Regions from separate parts of the Bradyrhizobium sp. ISRA430 genome, predicted to be linked through region 1. Evidence: predicted binding sites of a transcription regulator. Region 1 holds the regulator's gene; the other holds the start of a gene.
What was found. The regulator LexA, encoded in region 1, represses DNA repair genes until DNA is damaged. The targets are predictions, from matches to a motif close to TGTTCNNNNTGTGTTCNG.
Positions count from the first base shown of each region.

Region 2: the regulator LexA is predicted to act here: its motif matches at 3,185-3,202, upstream of uvrA (excinuclease ABC subunit UvrA).

Region 1 covers NZ_CP094516.1:895,842-903,540, forward strand. Annotated here, with positions in the region: gene MTX21_RS04670 (ComEC/Rec2 family competence protein) at 1-1,511, shown strand, start outside; gene MTX21_RS04675 (hypothetical protein) at 1,600-2,031, opposite strand; gene lexA (transcriptional repressor LexA) at 2,326-3,024, opposite strand; gene glp (gephyrin-like molybdotransferase Glp) at 3,200-4,411, opposite strand; gene MTX21_RS04690 (hypothetical protein) at 4,648-4,857, opposite strand; gene MTX21_RS04695 (HAD-IA family hydrolase) at 5,028-5,651, opposite strand; gene MTX21_RS04700 (alpha-hydroxy acid oxidase) at 5,681-6,814, opposite strand; gene MTX21_RS04705 (S41 family peptidase) at 7,108-7,699, shown strand, end outside.
Region 2 covers NZ_CP094516.1:1,018,455-1,026,153, reverse strand. Annotated here, with positions in the region: gene MTX21_RS05295 (DUF2306 domain-containing protein) at 1-123, opposite strand, end outside; gene MTX21_RS05290 (single-stranded DNA-binding protein) at 335-826, opposite strand; gene MTX21_RS05285 (outer membrane beta-barrel protein) at 1,283-2,044, shown strand; gene MTX21_RS05280 (outer membrane protein) at 2,279-2,974, shown strand; gene uvrA (excinuclease ABC subunit UvrA) at 3,331-6,306, shown strand; gene MTX21_RS05270 (hypothetical protein) at 6,359-6,586, shown strand; gene MTX21_RS05265 (DUF5615 family PIN-like protein) at 6,583-6,918, opposite strand; gene MTX21_RS05260 (DUF433 domain-containing protein) at 6,920-7,147, opposite strand; gene MTX21_RS05255 (HAD-IA family hydrolase) at 7,246-7,699, shown strand, end outside.

The sequences.
Region 1 (7,699 bases):
ATGCGCGCATCCGCGCCACGCTCGACGGCGACAATCGCGCGATCGCCACTGCGCTGCTCACCGGCCGGCGCGATGCGATTACCACGCCGGTGAACGATGCCATGTTCATCTCCGGCCTCGGCCATGTGCTCTCGATTTCGGGTTATCACATGGCGGTCGTCGCCGGCGTCGTCTTCTTCGCGATCCGCGCATTGCTCGCGCTGATCCCGGGTCTGGCCGTCAGCTTTCCGATCAAGAAGTGGTCGGCCGCTGCCGCGCTCGTCGCCGCGGCGTTCTATCTGTTGCTCTCCGGCGCGGAGGTCGCGACCCAAAGATCGTTTTTCATGACCGCAGTGGTGCTGATCGCGGTCATGGTCGATCGCCGAGCCATCACGTTCCGCACGCTGGCGGTGGCCGCGCTGATCGTGCTTGCGGTCGCGCCGGAGGCGCTGGTGCATCCGAGCTTCCAGATGTCGTTTGCGGCAACGCTTGGGCTGGTTGCGCTGGTGCAGATCGGCATGCCGAACCTGTTTGCCTCACCCGATCATTCGGCGACGGCGCGGATTGCGCTGTGGGGCGGCCGTGAGATCGCCATGCTGTTCCTGGCCTCGCTGATCGCGGGCTTTGCGACCACGCCCTATGCCGCCTTCCACTTTCACCGCGTCACGCCGTTCGGTGTGCTCGCGAACCTCGCGGCGATGCCGGTGGTCTCGGCGCTGGTGATGCCGGCCGGGCTGTTGGGATTGATCGCAGCGCCGTTCGGGCTCGACGGCGTGTTCTGGTGGCTGATGGGTGTCGGCATCGACTGGATGGTCGTGGTCGCGCAGTGGGTTGCGAATCTTCCGGGCGCGGTCGGCCGCATTGCCGCTTTCGGCATCGCCCCGCTGATCGCGGCGAGCATCGGCATCGTCCTGATGGGCCTGTTGCGCACGCCCTTGCGCTGGACCGGTGCGCTCGTGCTGGTCGCAGCGATTGTGTGGGCGGTGTCCGTGCGCCAGCCGGACGTCCTGATCGCAGGCGACGGGCGTAACATCGCAGTGCGCGGCAGCGACGGCCGCTTGCATCTCATCGCGGCGAACAAGGACGCGTTCCTCGCCAAGGAGTGGCTTGCGGCCGATGCCGATCCGCGCAGCGCCGGTGATGCATCGCTCGGTAGCGGCGTGTCATGCGACGAATCCGGATGCGTGACCCCGCTCGCCGACGGCCGCCTGATCGCGCTGGCGCTGCGCGTGGATGCGCTCTCGGATGATTGCAGCCGGGCTGCGCTGGTGGTGACAGCGAGACCCGCGCCGCCCGATTGTGCGGCGATGGTGGTCGACCGGGATCGTCTCATGAGCCAGGGCGGCTTGGCGCTCGCGCGCCGCGGCGACGGCTTTGCGGTGCAGGCGGTGAGGGCGAGGGGCGCAAATCGCCCCTGGTCGCCGGCAATCGCCGGCGATGGCTATTATGAACCAAACCTCGCGCCACGGCCGGCCGCACCGCGCTCCAGGGACGCAACGCCGTCGGAGGCCGACCTTCAGGTCGAGGACTGACGCATGATCCGGAAAAGTGTGTAGCGTTTTTCCCTTCGCGACAAACGCGGAATGCGTTTGCGCGGAGATCATGCTCAAATATTACGCGTCAGCCGATCGGCAGGCGCGTAACGGTCGGCTGCGGCCTGTCAGCGGCGACTTGCGGCTTGTGCTCACCGGCCGGCTGGGTCACCGGCAATTGCAGCACGGTTGCGCGCTGGCCTTCGACGAGCTGCGTCACCAGCACATATTTGCCGTCGGGGAATTCGATCGCGTCATGATGGCGATCGGGAATGTGCGGATCGACTTTGCCGAACTTGCCGACGCGGGAGTTGATGGTGCGCGTCCAGATCCAGCGATTGTCGTAGCGGACGTTGTCGGCGAAGGCGAGCTCCGTTCCCGGCAGCAGGCAGACCGCGACGGAGAGATCGGCTTCCGAAGCGAAGCCGCGCGTCGAGGTGCCGCGGAAGGTTGTCGTGACGATCGTCTCACCGACCTGGGCGGGACGGGTCGCGACGGCATGCAGGCTGTAGTCACACATCGCAAGTGCTCCTCATAAGAGATAGCGACCCGTGCCCCCGGAGGCCCAGGCCTCTATCAGGAAGGCTCCGATGATATGCGATGTTGAGGGCAAATCTGCGACTTGCGTGCAGACCTGCCGATCACATTATCTTTTCTGCGTTGAGCAAGAGCCTTTGGAACAAAGCAGGCTCGTGCGAATTTTCTTCTGTTGCGCTCGTCGAGATCAATCCTGAATTCACCGGCGCTGCACAACACGCGGCGGAGGTCGATTGCTCCACGCGACTTGCATCGGCTCACGCCTCGCCGAAGACGCTCAGTATTTCCGGTACAGCCCGATCAGCTTGCCCTGAATCTTTACGCGGTTCGGCGGCAGGATGCGCACCTCGTAGGCCGCATTGGCCGGCTCGAGCGCGATCGAGGCGCCGCGCCGGCGGAAGCGTTTCAGGGTCGCTTCCTCGTCGTCGATCAGGGCCACCACGATGTCGCCGGTGTCGGCGCTCTCGTTGCGCTGGATCAGCGCCATGTCGCCGTCGAGGATGCCGGCCTCCACCATCGAATCGCCGCGCACTTCGAGCGCGTAATGCTCGCCCGAGCCGAGCATGTCCGGCGGTACGCTGATGGTGTGGCTGCGGGTCTGCAAGGCCTCGATCGGCGTGCCCGCCGCGATGCGGCCCATCACGGGCACAGCGACCGGACGTTCACCCTCGTCCACGGGGGCGCTGGAGCCGCGTACCTTACCGAGATTGCCTTCGATGACGCTCGGCGTGAAGCCGCGCCGATTGCCGGCCGCGGCCTGAAGCTCGGGCAGCTTGATCACTTCGATGGCGCGGGCACGATTGGGCAGGCGGCGGATGAAGCCGCGCTCCTCGAGTGCGGTGATCAGGCGATGGATGCCCGACTTCGAGCGCAGATCGAGCGCGTCCTTCATCTCGTCGAAGGAGGGCGGCACGCCGCTTTCCTTCAGGCGTTCGCTGATGAACCGCAGAAGCTCGTATTGTTTGCGCGTTAACATCTCGACCAAATCCCCCGGTTGATGTCGTTCGATTCCGAGACGCTGAAGTTAGCGGCGCACCGCTAGATGCTCGAAACAAATCATGAACGGACACTATATGTTCGATATGTGTTCCGCAACTGCTTAATTTTGCGTGAACACGATAAACTTCGCGGAACACGCGCGGCCGGCTCGTTCAAGCGGGCAGCCGCAACACCTCGCAGGGCGCGCCTGCTTCGGCCTTCGGCGCGAACGGCGGCCGCACGAGAAGTGCCTGTGCCGCAGCGAGATTTGCAAGCAGAGAAGAGTCCTGATTGTTGACGGGAACCGCGACCAGCGTGCCGTCGTCGCGCTCTTCGAGGCGCACGCGAAGATAGTCCTCGCGCATGTCGTTGGCGGCGAGCTCGCCCCCGACTACGGCGCGCTCGCGGCGGTGGTGAACGGGCTGACGGCCCGCAAGCGCGCGAATCAACGGCACCATGAACAGGAAGGCGCAAACGTAAGACGAGACCGGATTGCCGGGCAGGCCGATCACGCGCATCGCGCCGAGATGGCCATGCATCATCGGCTTGCCCGGCCGCATCGCGATCTTCCAGAACGCCATCGCAATGCCCTCGGCCTTGAGCGCCTGCTGGACCAGATCGTGATCGCCGACCGACGCACCGCCGGTCGTGATCAGGACGTCGGCGCCGGTTTCGCGGGCGGAGCGGATACCGGCGGTGGTGGCCTCCAGGGTGTCGGCGGCGATCCCAAGGTCGATCGTGTCGGCGCCCTCCCGGCGCGCCAGCGCGTGGATCGCATAGCCGTTGGAATAGACGATCTGGCCGGGGCCGGGTGTTGTGCCCGGCATCACCAGCTCATCGCCGGTGGCGAGGATTGCGACCTTCGGGCGGCGGCGGACGGGAAGGTCAGGATGGTTCATACCGGCGGCGAGGGCCAGGCTTCGCTCGGTGAGGCGGGCGCCTGCCCGTAGCAGCACGTCGCCCTCGGAAAAGTCGACGCCGGCGCGCCGGATATGCCGTCCGGCGACGGCGGCCTCCTTGATCGTGATGCGCTTGCCGTCCGCGACCGTGTCCTCCTGGATCACGACGGCATCTGCGCCGTTGGGAATCACGCCGCCGGTGAAGATCCGGACCGCCTCGCCGGCACCCAGCGTTGGCGCGAACGGCCGGCCCGCCGCGACCTCGCCGATCACGCTGAGCTGCGCATCGACCTTGGCCGCATCGCTCGCGCGCACGGCATAGCCGTCCATCGCCGACATTGCCTGGGGGGGCTGCGTACGCCGGGCGGTGACGTCGCGTGCCAGTACGCGGTGAAAGGCGCCTTCCAGCGCGATCATCTCTTCGGATAGCGGCTCCACGCCGGCCAGCACCGCGGCAAGCGCGTCAGAAACCGGCATCAGGGCCACGGGCGAAATCTCCTGCTTGGCAAGTCGATTGGCAAATCGAACCGTCTCGGCGTCAAGGGTTCTAGCCGAGCGCGTGCGCCGAAGCAAAACCCGGCGTCCGGACGAACGATCGTGCCGGCTTCTACGCTTGTGAGATGATTGGATTCAGGTCCGGTGCGACATGATCTGGATGACGCTGCAGACTGGCACCCGCGCAGCGATCGCAAGAACGAAAGCAACAAGGGCCATGGTCAACATCAATCCGCTCCCGTCGGCTCGTTCCGACTAGCATCCTTGGCCACATCGGGCGCGTTGGGACTTTGATCCTTGTCGGGCAGGGGATCGGCCTGCGATTTCAGATCGGCGGCCTTGCTAATCAGCTTGGCTGAGAGATCCGAGTCCGACGTGGTTCTGGCGAATTCGAGCAGGAGAGAGGCTTGCTTGGTGAGGTAGGCTTTACCCAACACGACGATCAGTCCGATGTAGAAATCCCCGACGAACTCAAGAGTCCGGAATCAGGCATTCCGTTCCAGGAACTCTGCACAAAAATGCACAAAGTGATTTGGTTCCTCGTCGCGGGCCGATGGGTTCCCGTGAACGTCGGCAGGATCAAGCAAAGCCACCAGAACGCCGGCCCTCAGATCCCCAGCGCCGTCAGCGCATGTCCGACGTCGGTGGGCGAGGTCACGTGTACCGCCGTCAGTCCGCGCGCCCGCGCCCCTTCGATGTTCTCGGCGAGGTCGTCAAAGAAGACGATCCGCTCGGCCGGCACGCCGATGGCGCCCACCACATGGTCGAAGGCTTCGGCGTCCGGTTTGCGCAGACCGATGCTGGACGACAGGTACAGCTCGCGGAAATGGCCGAGCAGGTCGGCATATTCCTTCGAGAAATAGTCCACATGCGGCTGGTTGGTATTGGAGAAGGCGTACAGCGGCATGTGCTTCGCCGCACGCGGCAACAGCTCCGCGATGTCGGGCATCTCCCCCGTGAACACCGCGTTCCAGCCCTCCAGGAACTGCGCGTCCGAAAGGCTGATGCCGAGCGATGAGCGCAGCGAGTCGAAATATGCCGCGTCACTGAGCTTGCCGACTTCGTGCAGCTTGTAGGCCTCGTCACGCACATAGCGCGCGACGATGGCCTCGGGCTTGCAGCCGGCATGTCCCGCCCAGCAGGCGATCGTCCTGGAGAAATCGATGTCGAGCACGACGCGCCCGAGATCGAAGAGGAGGGCATCCGCGCTGCCGGGAGAGAGCGATGTCATTGCGTCCTTTCAGGTCAGTATCGGCAAGATCAATACCGATAGGGCTCGATGTCGAGCAGCGGAAATGCGCTGAACACGCTGGGCGCGTTGGTGGCGGTCGCCGGATGCAGGCAGGACTTGTCGATCTCGGCGAAGGAGGTGGCGCCCAAGAGGCCGAGGCAGCGCAGCACTTCGTCCTCCAACAGCTCCAGCATCCGCGTCACGCCAGCTTCGCCCGCGGCCGCCAGCGCCCAGCATTGCAGCCGGCCGATGCCGACCATGTCGGCGCCCGCCGCGATCGCCTTGACGATGTCGGTGCCGCGGCAGATGCCGCCATCGACCATGATCTTGGCGCGTCCTTTCACTGCCTCGACGATTTCGGGCAGCACATGCATGGCGCCGCGGCCGTGATCGAGCTGGCGGCCGCCATGGTTGGAGACGTAGATCCATTCGACGCCGTGATCGAGCGCGATCAACGCATCCTCGGCGGTGGCGATGCCCTTGAGGATCAGCGGGATCTTGAACTTGTCCTTGATCATCTTCACGGTCCGCCACTCCAGCCCCTTCTGGAAGTCGCCACCGGTGGCGCGCAGGCGGCTCTCGCGAACATAGCGTTTGGCGATGTCACGCTCACGGCGGCTGTAATGGGCGGTGTCGACGGTCAGGCAAAAAGCGGCATAGGTGTTCTTCACGGCCCGGCTGACGACATCCTCGACGAAGGCGTCGTCGCCGCGGACATAGAGCTGATAGAAGCGTAGCGCACCGGGCGCGGCCTCGGCAGTCTTTTCCAGGCCCGGGTCGGATACCGAGCTCAGCATATGCGCTGCCCCGAACGCGCCGGCGCCGCGCGCCACGCTGGCCGCGCCATGCGGATCGAAGATCTCGAGCGCTCCGACCGGCGCCAGGACGACCGGCAGGCGCATCTTCCGGCCGAACAGCTCGACGGAACCGTCGACTTTGCGGACATCGCGCAGAACGCGCGGCCGGAACGCGATCTCGTCGAGCGCCATGCGGTTGCGGCGCATGGTGGTCTCGGTCTCGGCGGCGCCGACGATGTAGTCCCAGGCGTTCTGGTTGAGGTTGGAGCGCGCCTTCCGGATAAATTCGTGCAGGTTCTGGAACGGCTCGTTGCTGGCGCCGAGTTCGACGTTCCGTTCCGGCCGGATGCGGGGCGCTTCGTTCATTGTTATCCTCCCGAGAATTTGAAGCCTTAAGTCATCGCCTATCCCGTTCGGCCCTCCAAAACCATCCTAAAATCGCATAGCTGCGAAGCGTGGTCCGGCGGCCGATTCTCGCATTGCGCGAAACGGTTTCGGAACGTTGCCAAAAATTTAGGCCGGCACGAAGCGGATTTTGCGGTGTACCCGCCGGCGTGTCAGGCCGGCCTTGAAGAAACCAGAATGGTGTTGTGAGAAGCGGGTTGGATCGCCATTTGCATGGCGCCTGCCAACCGCCAGCGAAAAAGGCCAATCAATCCATGCGGAAAACCCTGCTGTTTCCCCTCGGCGCGCTCACCGGCGCGTGTCTGACCCTTCTGATGACCGGTCCGCAGGGCGGACACTGGGCGGCGAGGGCGGCGGCGAGCGTGGACGACGCCTATTCCCAGCTTAACCTGTTCGGCGAGGTCTTCGAGCGTGTAAAGGCGACCTATGTCGAGAAGCCCGACAACGCCAAGCTGATCGAGGGCGCGATCACGGGGATGGTGACCTCGCTCGATCCGCATTCGCGCTACATGAACGACAAGTCCTGGACCGAGATGCAGGAGACCACCTCCGGCGAGTTCGGCGGCCTCGGCATCGAAGTCACCATGGAGGACGGCCTGGTCAAGGTCGTCTCTCCGATCGACGACACGCCGGCCTCCAAGGCCGGCATCCTGTCCGGCGACCTGATCAGCAAGATCGATGGCGAGGCCGTGCAGGGCATGACGCTCGAGCAGGCCGTCAACAAGATGAAGGGGCCGGTCGACACCAAGACCAAGCTGACCATCGTGCGCAAGGGCGCAGATGCTCCGCTCGACATCGCCATCACGCGCGAGATCATCCATGTGCGCCCGGTGCGATTCCATGTGG
Region 2 (7,699 bases), 120 kb from region 1:
CCGATGCGGCAGCGTGCCCTTGGGCGCCGCGAACTGAACGAGGCCAAGCCCGAACGCGGCCATGGCCGCGAAGGCATGCAGCGGAATGGCCGGCGCGGCCTCAAGCAGTGGCGCGAGGCTCATGGGCGGGCGACCTCCAGAGCGGCGGAAACGGCAATGTGAATAGAATTAACATCAAGTTAATACCATTCACATCGCGCCCCGTCAAAAGCTCAGGCGCAATCTGAAGCAAGGCCGGAAATGCCAAGCCCTATCCGACGATTGGTAAGGAATTTTGCCGCTTTACGCGAGTTAGCGGGATCCAAGATGCGAGGTACCCTGCGCCCTCGCGGCCTCAGAACGGGATGTCGTCATCCATGTCGCTGTTGCGACCGCCGCCAGCGGCCACAGGACGGCGCGGAGCGCTGCTGACCGGACCGCTGGAGCCGAAGTCGCCGCCCGGCTCCTCGCCGAAGTTGCCGCCTCCTCCGCCGCCACGGCCGTCGAGCATGGTGAGGTTCGAGTTGAAGCCCTGGAGCACGACTTCGGTGGAGTATTTCTCCACCCCGCTCTGATCGGTCCATTTGCGGGTCTGGAGCGCGCCCTCGACGTAAACCTTCGAGCCCTTCTTCAGGTACTGTTCGGCGACCTTGGCGAGCCCCTCGTTGAAGATCACCACGCGGTGCCACTCGGTCTTTTCCTTGCGCTCGCCGGTCGCCTTGTCCCGCCAGGTTTCCGAGGTCGCGATCGACAGATTTGCGATCGGTCGCCCGTCCTGGGTGCGGCGGATTTCCGGATCCTTGCCGAGATTTCCGACCAGAATGACCTTGTTGATGCTTCCCGCCATCGCCGCTCTCCACTCCAAACGTCACTGAATTTCGAAAAAGGCCGCGCGTTGCCGCGCCATTCGCCCGTTGGGAGGACCCTATACGCTCGCAAGGCGCTTGCAGCCGCCGATCAGCCCGCCACCCCTCAACTTATCCCCACATATAGCATCGGCGGTCGCCTTGTTCCAGATTTGTTCTTGGCGAAACCAACGGAAGGCTGTGACGGCTGAATGACGCGGATGCGTCGAGAAAGTGGCAAACCGAGATGGAACTTTTTTGGGTTCCCGCGAACGGTTGAAACCACTTAACATTCATTAACTTACCGGCTCTGTCGTTCGTCTGCGTCTGTTGCATTTCGGAGACGGACTCAGGTGCGACATTAAGCTAGGGTTGCCTCGGAATTAGTTCATATGGGCGTCGCGCCTAATTGACCGCTTCGGGGATTTCGAGAAGCGGGCGAAACTGGGGAGACTGCAATGAATAAGATTTGGGTGGGTGCAATCGGAGCTGTGGCACTGAGCCTGTCAGCTCCCGCGAGCGCTGCGGACCTCGCCGCGCGTCCGTACACCAAGGCTCCGCCGCCTGCGGTGGCCGCGGTCTACGACTGGAGCGGCTTCTACATCGGCATCAACGGCGGTGGCGGCACCAGCCACAAGTGCTGGGACTTTGTGACACCGGTAACCGGCACGCTGGTGGGCGACGGTTGCCACGACGCGACCGGGGGCACTGTCGGTGGCCAGATCGGCTATCGCTGGCAGTCGGCCAACTGGGTGTTCGGTGTCGAGGGTCAGGGCAACTGGGCTGACTTCAAGGGCGACAACATCAGCCCCAGCGCGCCTTTCCAGCAGAACCGCACCCGGATCGACGCTTTCGGCCTGATCACGGGACAGGTTGGTTACGCTTGGAACAACGTCCTCTTCTACGTGAAGGGCGGCGGTGCGGTGGTCGGAGACAGGTACGACCTGATCACAGCGCCAGGCTTTGTAGGCGCAGGCACCGTCTTCGGCTCGGCTCGCGAGACCCGCTGGGGCGGCACCGTCGGCGCTGGCCTGGAGTTCGGCTTCGCGCCCAACTGGTCGGTCGGCGTCGAGTACGATCATATCTTCCTGGGACACCGCAACAACGACTTCTCCCTCGGTGGCGTCTTCGTGCAAACCGAGCGCATCAGCCAGGATGTCGATATGGGGCTCGTCCGCGTGAACTATCGCTGGGGTGGCCCGGTGATCGCAAAGTACTGATATCACCCGGATATCGATCGGTGCTTCAAGGCCGGCCTCGCGCCGGCCTTTTTGCTGCGCGCTGCTGAACAATAGGTCAGCAATGCAGCCCGTTTTCTGACCTGTTGTGACTTTTGGGGTACACAACTTCCAGCTTCGCTGGTGTAAGCCGGCCGCAGTTGGACGAGAGCGTCCGATGTCCTTCCTTTCGCACGGAAGGCAAAAACAGAAACCGGGACTGGGACTGAATTGAAGATGAAGAAGGTTTTGTTGGCTTCGGCCTGTTTGTTCGCACTGAGCGCATTTGCTCCCGCCACGGCTGCCGATCTCGCAGCCCGCCACTACACCAAGGCTCCGATCGCTCCGGCCGCGGTCTACAACTGGACCGGCTTCTACCTCGGTATCGTCGGTGGCGGCGCGTGGGAAAATTCCTCGACCGACCCGAAGATGAAGGGCGGCTTTGTCGGCGGCACGGCCGGCTACAACTGGCAGGCCGGCAACGTCGTGTTCGGCCTCGAAGCCGACGGCGCCTGGGCTGACGTCAGCGCTTCGGTGACCGGCGCCACCGTCGTCCCCGGCTTCGGTGTTGCGACCGCAACGGCGAGCTCGAAGACCGATGCGATGGGCACCGTGCGCGGCCGCATCGGCTGGGCGGTCAACCAGGTCCTGTTCTACGGCACCGGCGGCTATGCCTGGATCGACAACAAGATCAGCCTCTCCGCACTCGGCATCACCGCGTCGGACAGCAAGTGGCACTCCGGCTGGACCGTCGGCGCCGGCGTCGAAGCGTTCTTCGCGCCGCAGTGGTCGGTCAAGGGCGAGTATCTCTATCGCAGCCTCGCCGGCGAGACCTATTTCTCCGGCGCCCTGCCCTCGGGCACGCTCAACTTCCACACCGTGCAGGTCGGCGTGAACTATCACTTCGGCGCCCCGGTGGTCGCGAAGTACTAAGCTTCGCCCCAGCGCCATCGCGCTATGAGAGGCCGGCCTTGCGCCGGCCTTTTTGTTTTCGCGCGCATCCTGCTCAGGCGCCGATCACACGATCCGTATTCGACTGCGAACGAAGCGCCGACAGCCGCTACCGAGCGTTGCTACTGCCACGTGCCGCCAGCGCACCAACAATCCGTTGACGATTCGCAACTCGCACTGGAAATCCGCCCTCGTTCTTCCTACGTTCGCTGACATACCCATCGGCGCCGATCCCGGTTCCCGGCAACGCGCGCGCCTGAACGCTGGCGCGGCCGCGCGCCTTTGGGATTTTCCCGTTGGGTTTGGGTTCTTGTTTTCGGTTCTTGGGGACCACCAGGATGGATGAAGTGATCAAGGCGAAGCGCCAACAGCAGAACGCGGGCTCGAGCCTGCGCGCAATTACGATCCGTGGCGCACGCGAGCACAACCTCAAGAACATCGACGTCGAGATCCCGCGCGACAAGCTCGTGGTGTTCACGGGCCTGTCCGGCTCCGGCAAATCCTCGCTCGCCTTCGACACGATCTATGCCGAAGGCCAGCGCCGTTACGTCGAGTCGCTGTCGGCCTATGCGCGCCAGTTCCTGGAGATGATGCAGAAGCCGGACGTCGACCAGATCGACGGCCTGTCGCCGGCGATCTCGATCGAGCAGAAGACGACCTCGAAGAACCCGCGCTCCACCGTCGGCACCGTCACCGAGATCTACGACTACATGCGCCTGCTCTGGGCGCGCGTCGGCGTGCCCTATTCGCCGGCCACGGGTCTGCCGATCGAGAGCCAGACCGTCTCGCAGATGGTCGACCGCGTGCTGGCGCTGCCCGAGGGCACGCGCCTCTATCTGCTCGCGCCGGTCGTGCGCGGCCGCAAGGGTGAGTACAAGAAGGAGCTCGCCGAATGGCTCAAGAAGGGCTTCCAGCGCGTCAAGATCGACGGCACCTTCTACGAGCTCGCGGAGGCCCCTAACCTCGACAAGAAATTCCCGCACGACATCGACGTCGTGGTCGACCGCATCGTGGTGCGCGCCGATATCGGCCAGCGTCTCGCCGAGAGCTTTGAGACCGCGCTGAAGCTCGCCGAGGGCCTCGCCGTCGTCGAGTTCGCCGACACGCCGGCCGCCGCGCCTGCGGAAGAGAAGAAGAAGACCGCAAAGATCCACGACAAGAGCGGCCCCGAGCGAATCCTGTTCTCGGAAAAGTTCGCCTGCCCGGTCTCCGGCTTCACCATTCCGGAGGTCGAGCCGCGGCTGTTCTCGTTCAACAATCCCTATGGCGCCTGCCCGGCCTGCGGCGGCCTCGGCGTCGAGCAGCATGTCGATGAGGATCTCGTCATCCCCGACAAGGAGCTCACTCTTCGCAAAGGCGCGATAGCGCCCTGGGCCAAGTCGTCGTCGCCCTACTATGTGCAGACGCTGACCGCGCTCGGCAAGCACTACAAGTTCGCGCTCGACACCAAGTGGAAGGACCTGCCGAAGAAGACGAGAGACGCGATCCTCTATGGCTCCGGCGACGACGAGATCAAGTTCTCGTACGAGGACGGCGTGCGCTCCTACGACACCAAGAAGCCGTTCGAGGGCGTCATCACCAACATCAACCGCCGCTATCGCGAGACCGAGAGCGAGTGGGCGCGCGAGGAGCTGGCGAAGTATTTCCACGACGTCCCCTGCGAGGCCTGCAAAGGCTTTCGGCTCAAGCCCGAGGCGCTGTGCGTCAAGGTCGGCGGCAAGCATATCGGCGAGATCTCCGAGCTGTCGGTGAAACGCGCCGGCGAGTGGTTCGAGGGTGTGCCGGAGGCGCTGAACGCGCAGCAGAACGAGATCGCGAGCCGCATCCTCAAGGAGATCCGCGAGCGCCTCACCTTCCTGCTCGACGTCGGCCTCAACTATCTCACCCTCTCCCGCTCCTCCGGCACGCTGTCCGGCGGCGAGAGCCAGCGCATTCGCCTCGCCTCGCAGATCGGCTCCGGTCTGACCGGCGTGCTCTACGTGCTGGACGAGCCCTCGATCGGCCTGCACCAGCGCGACAATGCCCGCCTGCTCGATACGCTCAAGCGCCTGCGCGACCTCGGCAACACCGTGGTCGTGGTCGAGCATGACGAGGATGCCATTCGCTTGGCCGACTACGTGCTCGACATCGGCCCCGGCGCCGGCATGCATGGCGGCAACATCGTTGCCGAAGGCACGCCCGCCGAGATCATGCGCAACCCGAAATCGCTGACCGGCAAATATCTCACCGGCGAGCTCGAGGTCGAGGTGCCGGAGCGGCGCCCGCCGAACCATCGCCGCACCATCAAGGTGGTGAACGCGCGAGGCAATAACCTGAAGAATATCACGGCGGAGATCCCGCTCGGCCTGTTCACCTGCGTCACCGGCGTCTCCGGCGGCGGCAAGTCGACGCTACTGATCGACACGCTCTACCGCGCCATCGCCCGCAAGCTGAACGGCGCGAGCGAAGGCGCCGCCCCGCACGACCGCATCGAGGGCCTCGAGCACATCGACAAGATCATCGACATCGACCAGTCGCCGATCGGCCGCACCCCGCGCTCCAACCCCGCGACCTATACCGGCGCTTTCACGCCGATCCGCGAGTGGTTCGCCGGGCTCCCCGAGGCGAAGGCGCGCGGTTACGAGCCCGGCCGTTTCTCCTTCAACGTCAAGGGCGGCCGCTGCGAGGCGTGCCAGGGCGACGGCGTCATCAAGATCGAGATGCACTTTCTGCCCGACGTCTACGTCACCTGCGACGTCTGCAAGGGCAAGCGCTACAACCGCGAGACGCTGGAAGTCCTGTTCAAGGGCAAGAGCATCGCTGACGTCCTCGACATGACCGTCGAGGAAGCCGCCGATTTCTTCAAGGCCGTCCCGCGCGTCCGCGAAACTTTCAACACGCTGCACCGCGTCGGCCTGGACTACATCCACGTCGGCCAGCAAGCGACGACGCTTTCGGGCGGCGAAGCCCAGCGCGTCAAGCTGGCAAAAGAGCTGTCGAAGCGCGCAACGGGACGCACGCTCTACATCCTCGACGAGCCGACCACCGGCCTGCACTTCCACGACGTCAAGAAACTCCTGGAAGTGCTGCACGAGCTCGTCGCGCAGGGCAACACCGTCGTCGTCATCGAGCACAATCTCGAGGTCATCAAGACCGCCGACTGGGTCATCGATCTCGGTCCCGAAGGCGGCGACGGCGGCGGCGAAATCGTCGCCTGGGGCCCGCCCGAAGATATTGTCAAGGCGCCGCGGAGCTATACGGGCCAATTCTTGGAGCCGGTGCTGAAGAAGGCGCGGAAGCCGAAGCGGCGGAGCACCAGCGAGGCGGCGGAGTAGTTCCCGGCTCTGATGGTATTGGGGGATCGCACCTCTGGTGGGGGTGCCGGCGATGCTCTGCGCAAACTACCTGCTCCTTTGTGACGCCATTCTCGAGCAGCAGGTGCTTTGCGTCTACGAGGGCCGCTATCGCTGCGCGTATATCACAGGCACCAGGAAACGCGGCGCGGAAGCGGTGCTGGCCTGGCAGTTCGGCGAGAGCAGCAGCCCATTGCCGCAATGGCGGTGCTTAAAGCTGGCGAATGTCAGCGACGCCCACGCTCGTAACGGCCGCCGCTAGCTGCCAACGAATTCAATGACTGCCTCGCCCCGCGCAACGGCTTCGACAATTTGCGGCATGGCACTCAGAAACTGACGAACTAGCGCGCGATTGTCGATATTGCCGACGCGGACCCACAGCACGATCGGCCCCTGCCTCTTTGCAGCGCGAAGCAGCGAGAAATCGCGATCCTTGGTCACGAGAATGGCTGATCGAGAAATGGCTTCGTTCCAAATCGCTCCGTCGGTCGCGGTTGCCATCCCGAACTCGACGACATGAGCCGCCTCGAATCCTGCTCGACGCATGGCATCCGCGAGTGCGGGTGGAAGCTGAGCGTCGATCAGGTAAAGCAAGCTATTTGGCCGCTATGATCGGGTGATCGACTTGACGGGCAGCATAGGCGAGCACCGCGTCAATGTCGGCCTCCTCCAGATACGGATAATCCTCGAGAATGCTCTCGCGCGACTGCCCGGCGGACAGCAATCCCAGAACGTCGGCAACTGTGATGCGCAGATCGCGAATACAGGGGCGTCCATGCATGCGTTCCGGGTCGACCGTAATCCTTGCCAGTAGCTCCGACATCTGTCACCTCTGTGGAGGTCAATATAGCATCTCAGATAGCATCTGTCAGTGCGTCGCCAGCGAGCATGTTGCTCGATCCGCCCGGCACCTCTCCCGCAATGCCCTACTCCCTCGCCATCTTCGATCTCGACGGCACGCTGGCCGACAGCTTTCCGTGGTTCCTGCGCACCGCAATCGAGGGCTATGGTCACCTCAGAGTCAACGATGTTGCCGATCGCTTCGGCTTTCGGCGCGTCGCAGATGAGGAGGTCGAGGGGCTACGGCATGCGTCGACGCGCGAGATCCTCACGCGCCTCGAGGTGCCGCTGTGGAAGCTGCCGGCGATCGCGCGGCATGCGCGGCGGTTGAAGGCGGAGGCGGCGGCGGAGATTTCGCTGTTTGCGGGCGTCGAGGCGATGCTGGAGGCGCTGTCGCAGAGCGGCGTGCAGCTCGCGCTGGTGACCTCTGACAGCGAAGCCAATGCGCGCGAAAAGCTCGGCGATGCCGCGGCCCTGTTCTCGCATTTCGACTGCGCCGCATCGCTGTTCGGCAAGCCCGCGAAATTCCGCCGTG